4 regions of the Dermacoccus sp. BD5 genome follow, and region 1 is predicted to be linked to each of the others. Evidence: riboswitches for the same ligand, from Rfam matches in the RefSeq annotation. Region 1 holds a riboswitch; each other region holds the start of a gene.
The links. Region 1 has a riboswitch for S-adenosylmethionine ahead of NQ706_RS12045 (MetQ/NlpA family ABC transporter substrate-binding protein). Riboswitches for the same ligand answer to the same signal wherever they lie in the genome.
Positions count from the first base shown of each region.

Region 2: linked by a shared signal. The riboswitch ahead of NQ706_RS00755 (homoserine O-acetyltransferase) and the one ahead of NQ706_RS12045 (MetQ/NlpA family ABC transporter substrate-binding protein) in region 1 are both predicted to bind S-adenosylmethionine.
Region 3: linked by a shared signal. The riboswitch ahead of NQ706_RS00965 (flavin reductase family protein) and the one ahead of NQ706_RS12045 (MetQ/NlpA family ABC transporter substrate-binding protein) in region 1 are both predicted to bind S-adenosylmethionine.
Region 4: linked by a shared signal. The riboswitch ahead of NQ706_RS10410 (TauD/TfdA family dioxygenase) and the one ahead of NQ706_RS12045 (MetQ/NlpA family ABC transporter substrate-binding protein) in region 1 are both predicted to bind S-adenosylmethionine.

Region 1 is NZ_JANJER010000018.1:30,533-34,052, reverse strand. It holds gene NQ706_RS12055 (methionine ABC transporter permease) at 1-15, opposite strand, end outside; gene NQ706_RS12050 (methionine ABC transporter ATP-binding protein) at 12-1,085, opposite strand; gene NQ706_RS12045 (MetQ/NlpA family ABC transporter substrate-binding protein) at 1,082-2,089, opposite strand; SAM riboswitch class IV at 2,268-2,379, opposite strand; partial or broken gene NQ706_RS12040 (neutral/alkaline non-lysosomal ceramidase N-terminal domain-containing protein) at 2,590-3,253, shown strand; gene NQ706_RS12035 (neutral/alkaline non-lysosomal ceramidase N-terminal domain-containing protein) at 3,280-3,520, shown strand, end outside.
Region 2 is NZ_JANJER010000001.1:173,776-177,295, forward strand. It holds gene NQ706_RS00750 (universal stress protein) at 295-657, opposite strand; gene NQ706_RS00755 (homoserine O-acetyltransferase) at 727-1,899, opposite strand; SAM riboswitch class IV at 1,934-2,042, opposite strand; gene NQ706_RS00760 (hypothetical protein) at 2,132-3,070, opposite strand; gene NQ706_RS00765 (EcsC family protein) at 3,344-3,520, opposite strand, start outside.
Region 3 is NZ_JANJER010000001.1:235,944-239,463, forward strand. It holds gene NQ706_RS00960 (LLM class flavin-dependent oxidoreductase) at 1-904, opposite strand, end outside; gene NQ706_RS00965 (flavin reductase family protein) at 904-1,458, opposite strand; SAM riboswitch class I at 1,723-1,812, opposite strand; gene NQ706_RS00970 (DNA translocase FtsK) at 1,998-3,520, opposite strand, start outside.
Region 4 is NZ_JANJER010000013.1:11,920-15,439, forward strand. It holds gene NQ706_RS10405 (GNAT family N-acetyltransferase) at 1-37, opposite strand, end outside; gene NQ706_RS10410 (TauD/TfdA family dioxygenase) at 241-1,206, opposite strand; SAM riboswitch class IV at 1,217-1,344, opposite strand; gene NQ706_RS10415 (hypothetical protein) at 1,507-1,803, shown strand; gene NQ706_RS10420 (cyclopropane-fatty-acyl-phospholipid synthase family protein) at 1,864-3,168, opposite strand; gene NQ706_RS10425 (FAD-binding oxidoreductase) at 3,165-3,520, opposite strand, start outside.

The sequences.
Region 1 (3,520 bases):
GGTTGCGGGCATCATGCGGCGACCTCCTCGACGTCGGCGGCGAGACGCAGTTCGTCGAGCACGGTGGTGACGGCGCCGTCGTCGCCGCGCAGGGCGAGCGTCAACGTCGTCAGGGTGTCGTCCTTGAGCGGTGTGAGGCCGCCGTGCACGATCTCCGGTTCGACGCCGTGTGCGGACATGCGGGCCAGGACACGGCCGAACTCGCGCGGGTCGTGAACCGTCAGCGTCGCGAGGCGCCCGTCGTGGGCAGCGCGCAGCCGGGCGCTCTCGCGTGCGTCGGGCACGTTCCGCAGGGTGGCGTCGACGAGGCGGCGCGTCGCGTCCGCCTTCGGCGCGCCGAGGACGTCGACGGTGCGCCCGGACTCGACGATGCGGCCGGCCTCGAGGACGACGACGTCGTCGGCGAGTTCGCGCACGACGTCCATCTCGTGGGTGATGACGACGATCGTCACGCCGAGCTCGTCGTTGACGCGGCGCAGCAGCGCGAGCACGTCCTTCGTCGTGTCGGGGTCGAGCGCGGACGTGGACTCGTCGGCGAGCAGGATCTCCGGGTTCGTCGCGAGCGCACGGGCGATGCCGACGCGCTGCTTCTGCCCGCCGGAGAGCTCGTCGGGGTAGGCCCACGCCTTCTCGGTGAGCCCGACGAAGCTGAGCAGCTCGGTGATGCGCGCCTCCTGGCGCGCCTTGTCCCAGTCGGCGACCTCGAGGGGGTAGGCGACGTTGGCATACACCGTGCGCGAGCGGATGAGGTTGAACTGCTGGAACACCATGCCGATGCGGCCGCGCAGCTCGCGCACCTGCTTCGCGGACAGCGACGCGAGGTCGACGCCGTCGATCTCGACGTGGCCGCGCGTCGGCGTCTCCAGGCCGTTGATGAGACGCACGAGCGTGCTCTTGCCGGCGCCGGAGAAACCGATGACGGCGACAATGCGTCCGCGCTCCACCTGCGTCGTGATGCCGTCGAGAGCCGTCACTCGGCTCTTGCCGCGGGTGAACGTCTTGCCGACGTCGTGGAAGGCGACGGCGGGCGGGGTGGCACTCGCCGGCCCGGCGGCCTTCGTCAGTGTGGGGGAGGGGCCCGTCACTTCGATCCCTTCGCCTTGATCTGGGCCTCGAGCTTCGCGAGGATGCCCTGCACCTCGGAGGCGGAGTTGTTCACGAGGACGCTCGTGCCCTTCGTGCGCTCCTCGATGAGCTTCTCGACGCTCGGGTCGTGGTAAGCCTTGACGAACTTGGCGTAGTCGGCGTTGTCCTTGTCCGCGGCGCGCGCGACGACGACGTTGATGTACGGCTTCGACGAGGCCGCATGCGGGTCGTCCTTGAACAGGGCCTTGCTCGGGTCGAGCTTCGCGTCCGCGGCGAAGTTGTTGTTGACGATCGCGCCGTCGACGGACGGCAGCGCGGCCGCGGTCTGCTCGGCGTTGACCGCTGTGACGGTGACCTTCGAGGCGCCGGCGTCGATGTCGGCCGGGGTCGACAGCGAGGTGCCACCACCCTTGAGCTTCAGCAGTCCGGCGCTCTGCAGCAGCAGCAAGGCGCGTGCCTGGTTCGTCGGATCGTTGGGGATGGCGATCTTGCCGCCCTGGGGGAACTGGCCGATGCTCGTGTGCTTCTTCGAGTACAGCGCCAGCGGGACGATGTACGTCGCCCCGATGGGCGTGAGGTTCTGCTTCGCCTTGGTGTTGTAGTCGGCGAGGAATTGCAGGTGCTGGAACTGGTTGAGGTCGACCTGGCCCTCGGAGAGCGCGGGGTTGGCCTGGGTGTAATCAGAGAAGTTGACCGGTTCGATGTCGAGGCCGTACTTGTCCTTGCCCACCTTGACGAGCTGGTTCCAGTACGGGTCCGACGCCTCCGTCGTGCCCACCTTGAGGTGGGTCAGCTTGTCGTCACTGCTCCCGCCGAGCACCTTGGCCCCGATGCCGGCGGCCAACGCGACGACGAGGACGCCTGCGCCGATCGCGACGTACTTGCCCGTGTTGTTCTTCGGTTTCGGGGGCAGGGCGGTCGCGCCGTTCTCGGCGCTCGTGGCGTCATGCGTGGACGAGGCGGGCGTCGAGGTCTCGTCGGCGGGGGTGTGCTTGTCGGTCATGATCTCTCCTGGTGAGGCGGCAAGGATGCGAATGCGCGGAGCTGGCGCGGATGCGCGGAGTCAGCGCGAAGGCGGGGGCGCCGGGGTGGGGCGCGGTGCGCGGTGTCGTGCGGGGCATGCCTTTCGGGGCCTGGGCAGCGCAACGGAAGGTTCACGAGGATGCCGTCACGTTGGGTGCCGAGCGTGCTTGCCGCGTGGTCGACGCGGCCGGGTCATCACCTGGAGCACCCCGCCACGCGTGTGAGGGTTGCCGTCCGACCAGCCAGGGCTTTGCATCGGATCTCGTGACCGGCAGCGACATTAGAGCCGCGCACGACAAAGCGTCAAGTCGTGGCACTGGAGATGAGACGTGGCGCGAGAATTGTGGCGTGGGACACGCGGGATGGGCTGGTGCGGCGTCTTTCGCCTTCGAGGCGGGTGAGTCATTTCCTCGCACCGCTTTGGACGATCGTCTAGGTGGGCGACGAGTGTGACGTCGGTCACGCGCCGAGGGGGAAGACATGGCAACCATCACCCGCCGAACGTTCGGAACGGGGGTCACGGCCGCTGCCGCGAGCCTGAGCATGCCGCTGGCTGCCCCTGCTGACGCCGCGAGCGGGGATGCCTACCTCGTCGGCGCCGGGCTGTACGACATCACCGGTGCCGTCGCCGAGACCGGCGCTTTCGGCTACGCCGCCAACCAGACGATGACGGGCCTGCACGCGCGGTTGTACGCACGCCTTCATCATCGGCGCCTCGGGCGGCGGCTCGCGTCTCGTCTTCGTCAGCGTCGACCTCGGGGCCGTGTTCCAGTCGATCAAGCTGACCGTCGTCGAGCGGCTTCGCCGCCGGCTCGGCAGCGTCTACACCGACGAGAACGTCATGCTCTCCGCGACGCACACGCACGTCGGCAACTCCGGGCACAGCGATGATCGGCTCTACCAGATCGCCGGAAACGACGGCGCGGGCTACGGGTACGACGAACACAACTACGACGCGGTGGTCACGGGCATCGTCGAGGCCATCGCACGGTCTCACGCGAATCTCGAGCCGGGCCGCGTCAGCCTCAAGACGGGCACGCTGACGGGCGCGACGCGCAACAGGTCCCTGCCCGCCTACGAGGCGAACAAGGACGCCGCGGCGTTCGGCTCGTCCGTCAACGAGGAGGTCTGCAGCTCGAGCTGACGGCGGCGGACGGCACGCCCCGAGGATTGATCAACTGGTTCGCGATCCACCCGACGAGTTTCAGTCTCGACTCGACGCTCATCTCGAGCGACAACAAGGGGTATGCGCAGTATTTCTTCGAGCAACGGATGAAGGCGCATCCGCGCGATTCCAAGGGCTTTGTCGCCGCCTTTGCGCAGTGCGACGAGGGTGATGTCGTGAGCAATCACGGAAATGCCTTCTCGTCGCCCGGGTTCGGCGGCAGCCCGGTGCAGATCTTTCGCATCG
Region 2 (3,520 bases), on a different contig from region 1:
CAACTACCTTCCGAGAGTGCACAACGCATCGGGCAGGCGCAATCGCGCGCCGAGCGCTTCGTACGAGGGAAGAGACGAACCACGGGGTCGGGATCCGACGAGAGCCAGTTGCTCGAGGCTCACCTGAGCTCGCATGACACCGTGGTGCCTGATTCGATCCCCCGCGTCGCTTCTTCCACCATTATAGAACTCTGGGTCGAGAACCGCAGAATCACGGGGTTCAACGCCCCTGCATGCGCGGGTGTTCCCGACCTGACGCAAGCGCGTGAGGCCGGGGTTGGGAGCAGCGCGAGATCAGTGCGCTGTGGGCTTGACCGCGAGGACGGGGCACGGCGCGTCGAGCAGCAGCCGCTGAGCGCTCGAACCGAGGATCAGCTTGCCGACGGGCGTGCGGCGACGCAGCCCGATGACGAGCAGCGCCGGGTCGAGTTCGGCCACCTCGTCGAGGATCACCTCGACCGCGTCCTGGCCCTCCTCCACCTGCACGACGCGGCCGCCGACCGCGTCCGCACTCTCCTGCGCGGCAGCGCGCGCGTCGTCGCTCGGGACGGTCGAGACGAGTACGAGCGGGCGCCCCAGCACACTCGACTGACGCACGGCCTCGGCCACCGCGGCCTCACCCTCCGGGCCCGGAGCGAAACTGACGACGACGGACATGCGCAACCCCTGTTCTGCGACTGTGGCGATCGGCTCACACGCTACCCGAGGTGCCGCGAGCGCCCGCCGTCACGCCACGGGACGGACGCGGCCCGCCTCGGCCGTGAGCGGCCGGGCGATGACCTCGCGCACGAGCGCCGCGATCTGGTCGGCCTCGATGAGGAAACCGTCGTGACCGTGCGGCGAGTGGATGAGACGCAGCCGTCCGCGCCCGTGAGCCCGGACGATGTCGGCGGAGGCGCTGACCGGGAACAGCCGATCGGAGTCGACCGCGGCGACGACGAGCTCACCCCCGAACACCCGAAGCGCAGGCTCGATGCCGCCGCGGCCGCGGCCGACGTCGTGCGTCGCCATCGCCTGCGTGAGCCGCACATAACTCATGGCGTCGAACCGCGCGACGAGTTTCGCGGCGTGGTGCTCGAGATAGCTCTCGACGGCGAACAGGCCGCCGTCGAGCGTGCGGTCCGCTCCCTGCGACTCGCGCCCGAACCGCTCCTGCAACTCGTTCGCGCTGCGGTAGGAGGTGTGCGCGATCTGGCGGGCGAGCCCGAGCCCCGACGTCGGGAAGACGCCCTGCTCGAGGTAGCCGCCACCCCGGAAATCCGGGTCAGCTTCGATTGCCCGCACCTGCGTGTGCCCCCACGCGATCTGGTCGGCGCCCGCCGCCGCGCAGCTCGCGACGACGAGGGCGCGCTGCACCCGATGCGGGAAGGTCGCCACCCACTCCGCGGCGCGCATCCCGCCGAAGGAGCCGCCGATGACGGTATGGAAGCGCGCGATGCCGAGAGCGTCGGCGACCCGCGCCTCGGCGCGCGCCTGATCCCTGACGCTGACGTGTGGGAAGCGCCCGCCCCACACCCGGCCGTCTGGTGCGAGCGACATGGGACCCGTGCTGCCGCGACAGCCGCCGAGGACGTTGATCGCCACGACGAACAGCTCGTCGGTGTCGAGGGGCGCGCCGGGGCCGATGAGACCAGGCCACCACCCCGCCGTCGGCTGCCCGGGGCCGACCGGCCCGACGACGTGCGAGTCTCCGGTCAGGGCGTGCTCGACGAGGACGGCGTTGCTCGCGTCGTCGTTCAGCTCGCCCCAGCACTCGTACGTCATGATGACGTCGGGCAGGGCGGCGCCGTTCTCCAGCGTCAGGGTGCCGATGTGGACGGCACGTGCGTGCGGGTTGAACCCGTCGTCGGTGAGGGGCGCCGCGGGGTCGGCCACGGCGAGGCGACGGTGCGAAACCATGACGTCCTCGATTCCGAGGTGGGTCGCAACCCACCTCTCGCGCTTGCCGCCCACGGGCGGCCCTGTCGTCACCCGGGGCACCCCGCCGCGAGGGAGGGTTGCCGCTCAGCAAGCCGGGGCTTGTGTCGCTGAAACTCTTGACCTGCGACACAGTAGGCGGCCCTGCCCGCGGCTTCCATCGTTCGCGCGACGACGTCCACGATGTGGCGCGCTCCCACAACCGGCACGCTCGTCAGGCGACGGAACTCTGCCGAGCCTTCGTGTGGAGCGCACCGACGGCCTGCTCGTACGACAACCCCGTGCCTGTGATGTCGCGCAGCAGTTGCCCCAATGACGTCCGCCCGATGCGCAGCGACGCCGCGGCGCACGCACCGGCTCCCCGCAGGTCGCCTTCGCGCCAGGTCGCGGCGGCCTCGAGGGCCTTCCACGCGGCGCGGCCGTGGCGCGGCACGAGCGGCAGCCAAGTTCGCAGGCACGCGCTCGTCATCGGCGGGCCCGGCTCGCCGAGCGGCGTGCCCGGGCTCAGCAGACGGAAGAGTTCGGGTGCGACGCACAGGAGGATCTCATCGCGCGTCGGGCCGTCGACGACAGCGTCGGCGAGCACCTGCAGGTCGGCGCTGCGGGAGCGTCGCCGGGTGCCCGACGCGGTGTCGGGGACGTCGCACAACCGTGCCCAGGCGGCTCGAACGTCGACGACGCTGGGAACGGGGCGCGCGGTGGCGGCCATGGCCTCGCCGCCGCGGCGGACGTCGCGAAGCTGCTCGCGGGTCTGCTCTGACAGGGACGGGATCTCGTGGATCGCGCCGTCACAGCAGCCGAGCTCGCATTCGATGGCCCACCAGTGCTCGTCGCTGGCACCGAGGACGTGGTGCAGCGGCACGCGGCGCTCGATGCGTTTCGCGAGGGCCGCGATGTCGACGCGGCCCGGCTCGCAGCGATAGGCGATGGCGATGGCGGCCTGCGCACCCATCGTCGCGCGCCGCTCAGCGACGACGTCGAGCATGTGCGCCGTCTCCCCGTCGCACGCATCGTCCGCCCAGCCGAGCACCCCCGCGAGCGCACCGTCACGTTCGAACAGGACGATGACGGCGCCCGCCCCCTCGGAGCCGACGAGATCGGGAAGGCCTGCCACCAGGGCGCTGAGGCCCTTGAGTCGTGTTGTTGTCTTCATGCCCCCAGCGAAACCCATGACGCCACCCGCGCGCTTACCACGAGCCACAGACCTGTGGACGAGGCATCCTGCGGGCCGCGAAACGGGCCGTAGCCGTCACACCTGTGGGTGAGTGGGCCGTTCGAGCAAGGCCAGGCGGGGGTTCGCGGCCCGTCAGATCGTCGCCCGCAAGCCCGTTGACGCGCTCGGACGACACATCGCCGAACCGGCCCGGACACGCCGAACGCCACCCGTACGAAGACGAGTGGCGCTCGGTGCGGAGTCAGGAAGACGTCAGGCTGACGGCGGGATCTGCGCGACGAAGTCGCGACGCGCCGACTGGGCGATCTTGCGGATGAGGACGACGTCGAGGCCGCCACCGACGAAGCCGCCCGCCACGGGGATGAGGCGCGGAATGCGCGTGAGGAAGCGACGCCCCACCTGCGAGCCGAGACGGAACGCAACGGACTT
Region 3 (3,520 bases), on a different contig from region 1:
CGGGGTGGATCTCCAAATCGGCAGTGGTCCCTCCGTTCAGCGCGAGCATGCGCCGCTGCCCTTCGGATTCAGACCGACGCAGCGCGTCCTGCTGACGTTCGATGAGTTCCGCGGGGATGCGCTTGAGTAGCCCTTCCGCGACCGCCCAGGCCTCGGCGGACGTGTCTCGGGAGATCGTGTGCAACCGAATACCGAATCGCACAGTGCGGCCCTGCCGGGCGGCCAGTTCGCGGACTCGGTCGATCTTCTCCTTGGCCTGGGCCGGCGGCTCCCCCCAGGTGAGGTACACATCGGCGTGGCGGGCCGCGATCTCGAGTGCGGCTGGCGAAGATCCGCCGAAGAAGACCTCGGGACGCGGGGTCGGCGTCCGCGAGAGTCGCGCTTGTTCCACCACCAGGTGTTCGCCGCGATAGTCGAACGAATCCTCGCAATCCCACAACCGACTCACGACGTCGAGGAACTCTCCGGTCCGCGCATATCGGGCGTCCTTGCCGAGGAAGTCGCCGAACGCCCGCTGCTCGGACGATTCTCCCCCGGTGACGATGTTGACGTGGAGTCGACCGTCAGTGATGGTCTGGAAGGTGGTGGCCATTTGCGCTGCCAGAGTCGGCGAGACGGACCCTGGGCGGAAGGCGACGAGAAACTTCAGCCGCTCAGTGTGCTGGGAAAGCGCAGCGGCCATGACCCAGGAGTCCTGGCACCACAGACCCGTTGGCGTCAGGACGGATTCGAAACCGTTGGCCTCCGCCGCCTGTGCCACCTGACGCAGGTAGCCCGCGGACGGTTCACGGGTTCGATCAGTGCCCTCGACCGCGGCCCCATGACCTCCAGAGACGATTCCACGCGAGTCGCCGGAGGTCGGTAGGAACCAGTGGAAGGTCGGCTGGTTCGTGGACGTGCTCATCATCGGACTCCGTTCGTCGTTCGTGACACTGAGGGCGAGACGCTGTGATGCGCTCCGTTGTGGTGGGCAAGCGGACCGCGATCTGCGACATGCTCGGCGCTATCCACCTCGGCGACGATGAGGCAGCTGTCTCCCGCCTCATGGGCATCACGGACCGTGGCTGTCAATCGAGCTGCGACGTCCGTGAGTCGCGGCAGACCGGTCCTGTCCCACGACCAGAGACCGTCGTCCCGAAACCGGGCCTCACGCGGGCCGGCGAATCGGGTCATGAGCTGCCCTTGGTTCTCGTCGAGAAGGTGGAGGGCGACACGTCCGGTTCGCACGATTGAAGCCAGCGAGTGAGACGTGCGACTGATGTTGAAGGACACGAGGGGTGGGTCGACCGAAACCGAGTGCACAGACAAAGCGGTCAAGCCGACCGGCCCTGCCTCCCCTGCAGTCGTGATGACCCAGACGCTCGAGACCGCGCGGCGAAACACGGGACGAAGATCGGGCTTCACCACCGAGACAACGATCTCGGTGTGAGGTGGTGCTGTGGGCAACATGAAACTCATCTCTTGATCAGTGAGGGGGAAGGGCGTCTAGCGCGCGTGCGACGTACCGGGTCACATCGACAATCGGTGATCCGACCGGACGGCATCCATGGCATGGGCGGGCTACGACCCGAGAGTCGAAAGTCGCGAGGGTCGCGCCCACGGAGGCGTTGAGATCGTCGTGCGTTCTTCAGCGACATGCACTGACGCGACGGCGCATCAAATCAACCGTCCGACGTCGGCAGGCACGAAAAGACGAAACGCGGTGTTCCGACATGAGAATCAACTCCATCGCTTCTGGCGTGAGCACCGTTCCGTGAGGGTCGGTTGCTGCGGCGTCGACGAGCCAGATCTCTCGGCCGCTCTGGATGGGATGAATGCAGTCAACTGGCCGGTCGCGCCACCCACAAGCAGAATCCACATACTGGGACACGACACCTGTATCGCAACTACCACCTCGGACGCCACACGGGACTGTCCGGGACACAAAAGTCCCTGCATCCCGATGATCCGGGATGCAGGGACTCCTCCATCAGGCTGGCGCCGCCGACCTGGCGACCTCAGCGACCGTGCTGCGTGAGCTCCCAGGCGTCCTCACTACCGTCACCGCCATCGTGCCCGTCGTAGTACTGCTCCCCCTGGGCGGGGATCGCGTCCTGTGACTGGGCCACAAGGTCGACGGGGCCGTCGCCAGCACCGTCCGGCTCCGGCACGTCCTCGCCCTTGAGCAACGCGAGCGTCTGCGGCAGGTCGTCGGGCTTGACGAGCACGTCGCGCGCCTTCGACCCCTCGGACGGGCCGACGATGGCGCGCGATTCGAGCAGGTCCATGAGGCGACCGGCCTTCGCGAATCCGACGCGCAGCTTGCGCTGCAGCATCGACGTCGATCCGAACTGTGTCGTGACGACGAGTTCGGCGGCCTGCAGCAGCACGTCGAGGTCGTCGCCGATGTCGTCGTCGATCTCCTTCTTCGGCGCGACCTGCGCGACGTCCTTGCGGTAGTTCGGCGCGAGCTGGCTCTTGACGTGCGCGACGACGGCGTGGATCTCGGATTCGTTGACCCATGCGCCCTGCACGCGCATCGGCTTGCTCGCACCCATCGGCAGGAACAGCGCGTCACCCTGGCCGAGCAGCTTCTCGGCACCGGGCTGGTCGAGCACGACGCGGCTGTCGGCGAGCGACGACGTCGCGAACGCCAGGCGCGACGGCACGTTGGCCTTGATGATGCCGGTGACGACGTCGACGGACGGGCGCTGCGTCGCGAGGATGAGGTGAATGCCCGCGGCACGCGCGAGCTGCGTGATGCGCTGGATCGACGCCTCGACGTCGCGCGGCGCGACGAGCATGAGGTCGGCGAGCTCGTCGACGACGACGAGCAGGTAGGGGTACGGCGCGAGCTTGCGCTTGCTGTCGGGCGGCAGCTGCACCTTGCCCGCGCGCACCGCCTTGTTGAACTCGTCGATGTGCTTGTAGCCGAACGCGGCCAGGTCGTCATAGCGTGCGTCCATCTCGCGCACGACCCACTCGAGTGCCTCGGCGGCCTTCTTCGGGTTCGTGATGATCGGCGTGATGAGGTGCGGGATGCCCTCGTACGCCGTCAGTTCGACGCGCTTGGGGTCGACGAGCACCATGCGCACCTCTTCGGGCGTGGCCCGCATGAGCAGCGACGTGATCATCGAGTTGACGAAGCTCGACTTGCCGGCGCCCGTCGCACCCGCGACGAGCATGTGCGGCATCTTCGCGAGGTTCGCGACGACGTAGCCGCCTTCGACGTCCTTGCCGACACCCATGACCATCGGGTGCGTGTTGTTGCGCGCCGCCTGGCTGCGCAGCACGTCGCCGAGGCTGACGAGTTCCTTGTCGGCGTTCGGGATCTCGATACCGATGGCCTTCTTGCCGGGGATCGGCGACAGGATGCGCACGTCGGCGCTCGCGACGGCGTACGAGATGTTCTTGCTCAACCCCGTCACACGGTCGACCTTGACGCCCGGGCCGAGTTCGACCTCGTAGCGCGTCACCGTCGGGCCGCGCGTGAACCCGCTGACGACGGCATCGATGCCGAACTGCTCGAGTACCTCGGTCA
Region 4 (3,520 bases), on a different contig from region 1:
CGTAGCGAGCGGCGTCGGGCCTGATGAGCGTCAGCATCCCGTCATTCCATCACCGTGCGACGCCCCCGGCGACCGATTTTCCCGACGGCCGGCTGGACGAATGTGCACGCAAATCGCCGATGGGGACAGGATTCGCCGATGTGGACGGGATTCGCGAAGGGGGACGCAAATCGCAGAGGGGTACATGACGACGCGATGCGGGCCCCAGAGACCCGCACCGCGCCATGTCAGCTCACACCGTCAGGCAGCTGCGCCGCCCGTCAGGCCATTGACGCCGACGGGCTTGTCGCCACCGACCGTCACGCGCCTCATGGCGCGCGGGCCAAGGTTGGCGTCGACGTAGTCGCGGTTCGCGTAGTGCGACGTCGCGCGGTTGTCCCAGATGCCGACGTCGCCGGGCGCCCAACGGTGGCGGATGGTGTGTTCGGGCTGCGTCAGGTGCGCGTACAGCACGTCGAGGATCGCCCGCGACTCGGCCTGCGACACGCCGACGATGTGGGAGGTGAAACCGGGGTTGACGAACAACCCGCGACGGCCCGTCTCGGGGTGCACACGCACGACGGGGTGCTCGACGACGGGCAGCTCGGTGACGACCTCGCCGCTCCACTCCTGCCCACCGTTCTTGCGCAGGTAGGCGCCCCATTCGCGGTTGCCGTCGTGGGCGGCGACGAGCTGGTCGACGAGGCCGCGGAACGGCTCCGACAGCGAGTCGTACGCCGCCTGCGCGTCGGCCCAGGAGGTGTCGCCGCCGTAGTCCGGCAGCGTCACGGCGCGCAGGACGCTGATGGCCGGCGGCTCCTTCATGAATGTGACATCCGTGTGCCACTCGTCGGAGAACGAGAACTCGGGATCGGAGGAGTCGATCGAGTAGATCTCCTTGCGCTCGTGCGTGCCCGCGACGGGGTGGCCCGCCGTCAGCTCGCCGAGCAGGTTTCCGAGGCGCACCTGAGCGTCGTCGTCGAACGCGTCCTGACCCCGGAAGAAGAGCACCTTGTGCGCGAGCAGCGCGCGGCGCAGGTCGAACGCTATCGCGTCGTCGACCTGCGCGAGGTCGACGCCGTGGACGATTGCGCCGAACGCCGGGCCGAGGCGTTCGATGCGCAGCCCGGGCGTCGCGACGGTGCCGCCGCGGCGCGCCGCTGCGCTCGTCGGTGCGCTGCTCGCGGAGTCGACGTTCGTGTCGGGCGTGGTGTCGAGGAGTGTCATGGCAGACCCTTCGTTGCGCTTGCCGCCGCGTCGGTCGACGGGCGGCCGGGTCGTTACTCGGGGCACCCCGGCGCGCGTGTGCGTTCGCATGGGGGTTGCCGCCCGGCCAGCCGAGACTTCGCGCCGGGGCTCGTGACCCACACATAACGTAGCACTGGCCAAACATAAAGGTCGAGTTATGCATCAACGGCGGCCACACCGTGACATTCGTCAGGGGCCCGCCGCACCCGGGCGGCCATACTGAGAGCAGAACGCTCGTGGAGCACTCCCCCGTCGGTGAGCAGCGGTGATCGATGGTTCATGATCGCCCTGACCGTGTTCGAGATCGGAGCGTCGATCATCACGGTCGAGTTCGTGAAGTCGCATGGTGGCAGCGATTTCAGCGCGTACATGTGGTCGCTGCTCGCGCCGATCATCGGCGCTCTCGTCTACTGGGCGCGCACACGCCACGCGTCAGGGGCCCGCGCCGCGATCCTCGCGTTCAACCTGCGCTCGGCGGCCGTCGTCATGGCGAACAGTTCGTTCCAGAACGCGTTCGCGTGGACGCAGATCATGACGGTGGCGGCGATGCTGGTCGGCATCACCCCACCGTCATGATTGCGCGTCGCCTGCGTCTGGACGGGCAACGGGCAGCCGCTCAGCACCGCCAGTGAGAGCTCAGGGTGCCCAGTGCGAGCCCAGCGGGTAGCCGCCGTTGTCGCCGTTGTCGGTCGTCTTCGTGGCGAGCACCTGGTGCAGGTGCAGCCAGCCCTCCTCGAACCCGAGGCGTGAACCGGCCATGTAGATGCCCCACACCTTCGCGGTCGGCAGGCCCGCCTCGGCGACGCAGAAATCCCAGTTCGCCTCGAGGTTGCGGCACCAGTCGCGCAGCGTCAGGGCGTACGACAGGCGCAGGTTCTCGTCGTGCTGAACCTCGAAACCGGCGTCGTGGCACTCACTGATGAGCCGCCCCGGCGAGGCGAGCTCGCCGTCGGGGAAGACATAGCGATCGGTGAACGGCTCCGGCTTGGCCGATGCCGTGTCGTCGCGACGCGTGATGCAGTGGTTGAGCAGGCGGCCACCGTCGCGCAGCTTCGAGTGCAAGAACGAGAAGTAGTTGGCGTAGTTCTTCACGCCGATGTGCTCCGTGAGGCCGATCGAGCTGACGGCGTCGAAGCCCGTCTCGGTGACCTCGCGGTAGTCGCCGTGGCGGATCTCGACGAGGCTCTCGAGGCCCGCCTCACGCACGGCGCGCTGACCCCACTCGGCCTGCTCCTTGCTCAGGGTGACGCCTATGACGTGGACGCCGCGCTCGCGAGCGGCGTGCATCGTCATGCCGCCCCAGCCGCAGCCGACGTCGAGCAGCCGTTGGCCGGGCTGCAGGTCGAGCTTGTCGGCAACGAGGGCGAACTTGCGCTCCTGCGCTTCCTCGAGGGTGTCGTCCGGCGTGTCGAACACGGCACACGTGTAGGCCATCGAGTCACCGAGCACCTTCTCGTAGAACGCGTTCGAGACGTCATAGTGGTGCTTGATCGAGTCGGCGGCGCGACGCACCGGGTTCACCTTGGCGAGGTGGCGCTTCCAGCGGGGCTCGTTCTCGACCTCGGGCAGCGGCGGGTGGACGAACGCCTTCGGCCCCAGCTGCTTGACGACGGGCGCGAGCGCCGACGCGACGCCCTTCGGCGTCAGCTGCTTCGTGCGCACGTCACGCTTGATGCGGCTGAACACCTCGTAGGGGTCACCAGGGTGGAAACCGGTGCCGGTCAGCGTGCCCGTCAGATAGGCGCGGGCGAGGCCGAGATCGCCAGGGGCGCTGAGGAGGTAGCGCAGCCCCTCCTCGCTCTCGACACGCACGGCGATGTCGCTGTCGCGCGGGCCGATGTCGGTGCCGTCGTACGCCGTGATGCGGAAGGGCAACGGCTCCTCCAACACGGCCTGGACGGCCTGGGCGACGAGGGGGGTGGCGGTCGTGGTCTGGCTCATGCGTGCGTCCTCATCTTGTCAGCGAACTCAGGAAGGCGGCCCTGCGGGTCGTACTTCGTCTTCATGCGGCGGTATTCGGCTGCGCCGTACAGCTCTTCGAACGTCTCGGCGTCGTAGTAGACGTCGGAATAGAGCGACTTGTGGCCGTCCATCGTCGGCAGCACGGCCTCGATGTCGCGGTTGACGTCGCCGTCAGACCGCCCGGGGGTGATGGCGACGGTGCCCCAGAACCCGACGTTGACGTACGTGCGGTTCGGTTCGAGCTGGTACAGCGGCCACGCGTCGTCGCCGCGCAGGCGCAGCGGGCACACCCACACGGGCGTCATGCCGACGTGCTCGTCGAACCACGGCA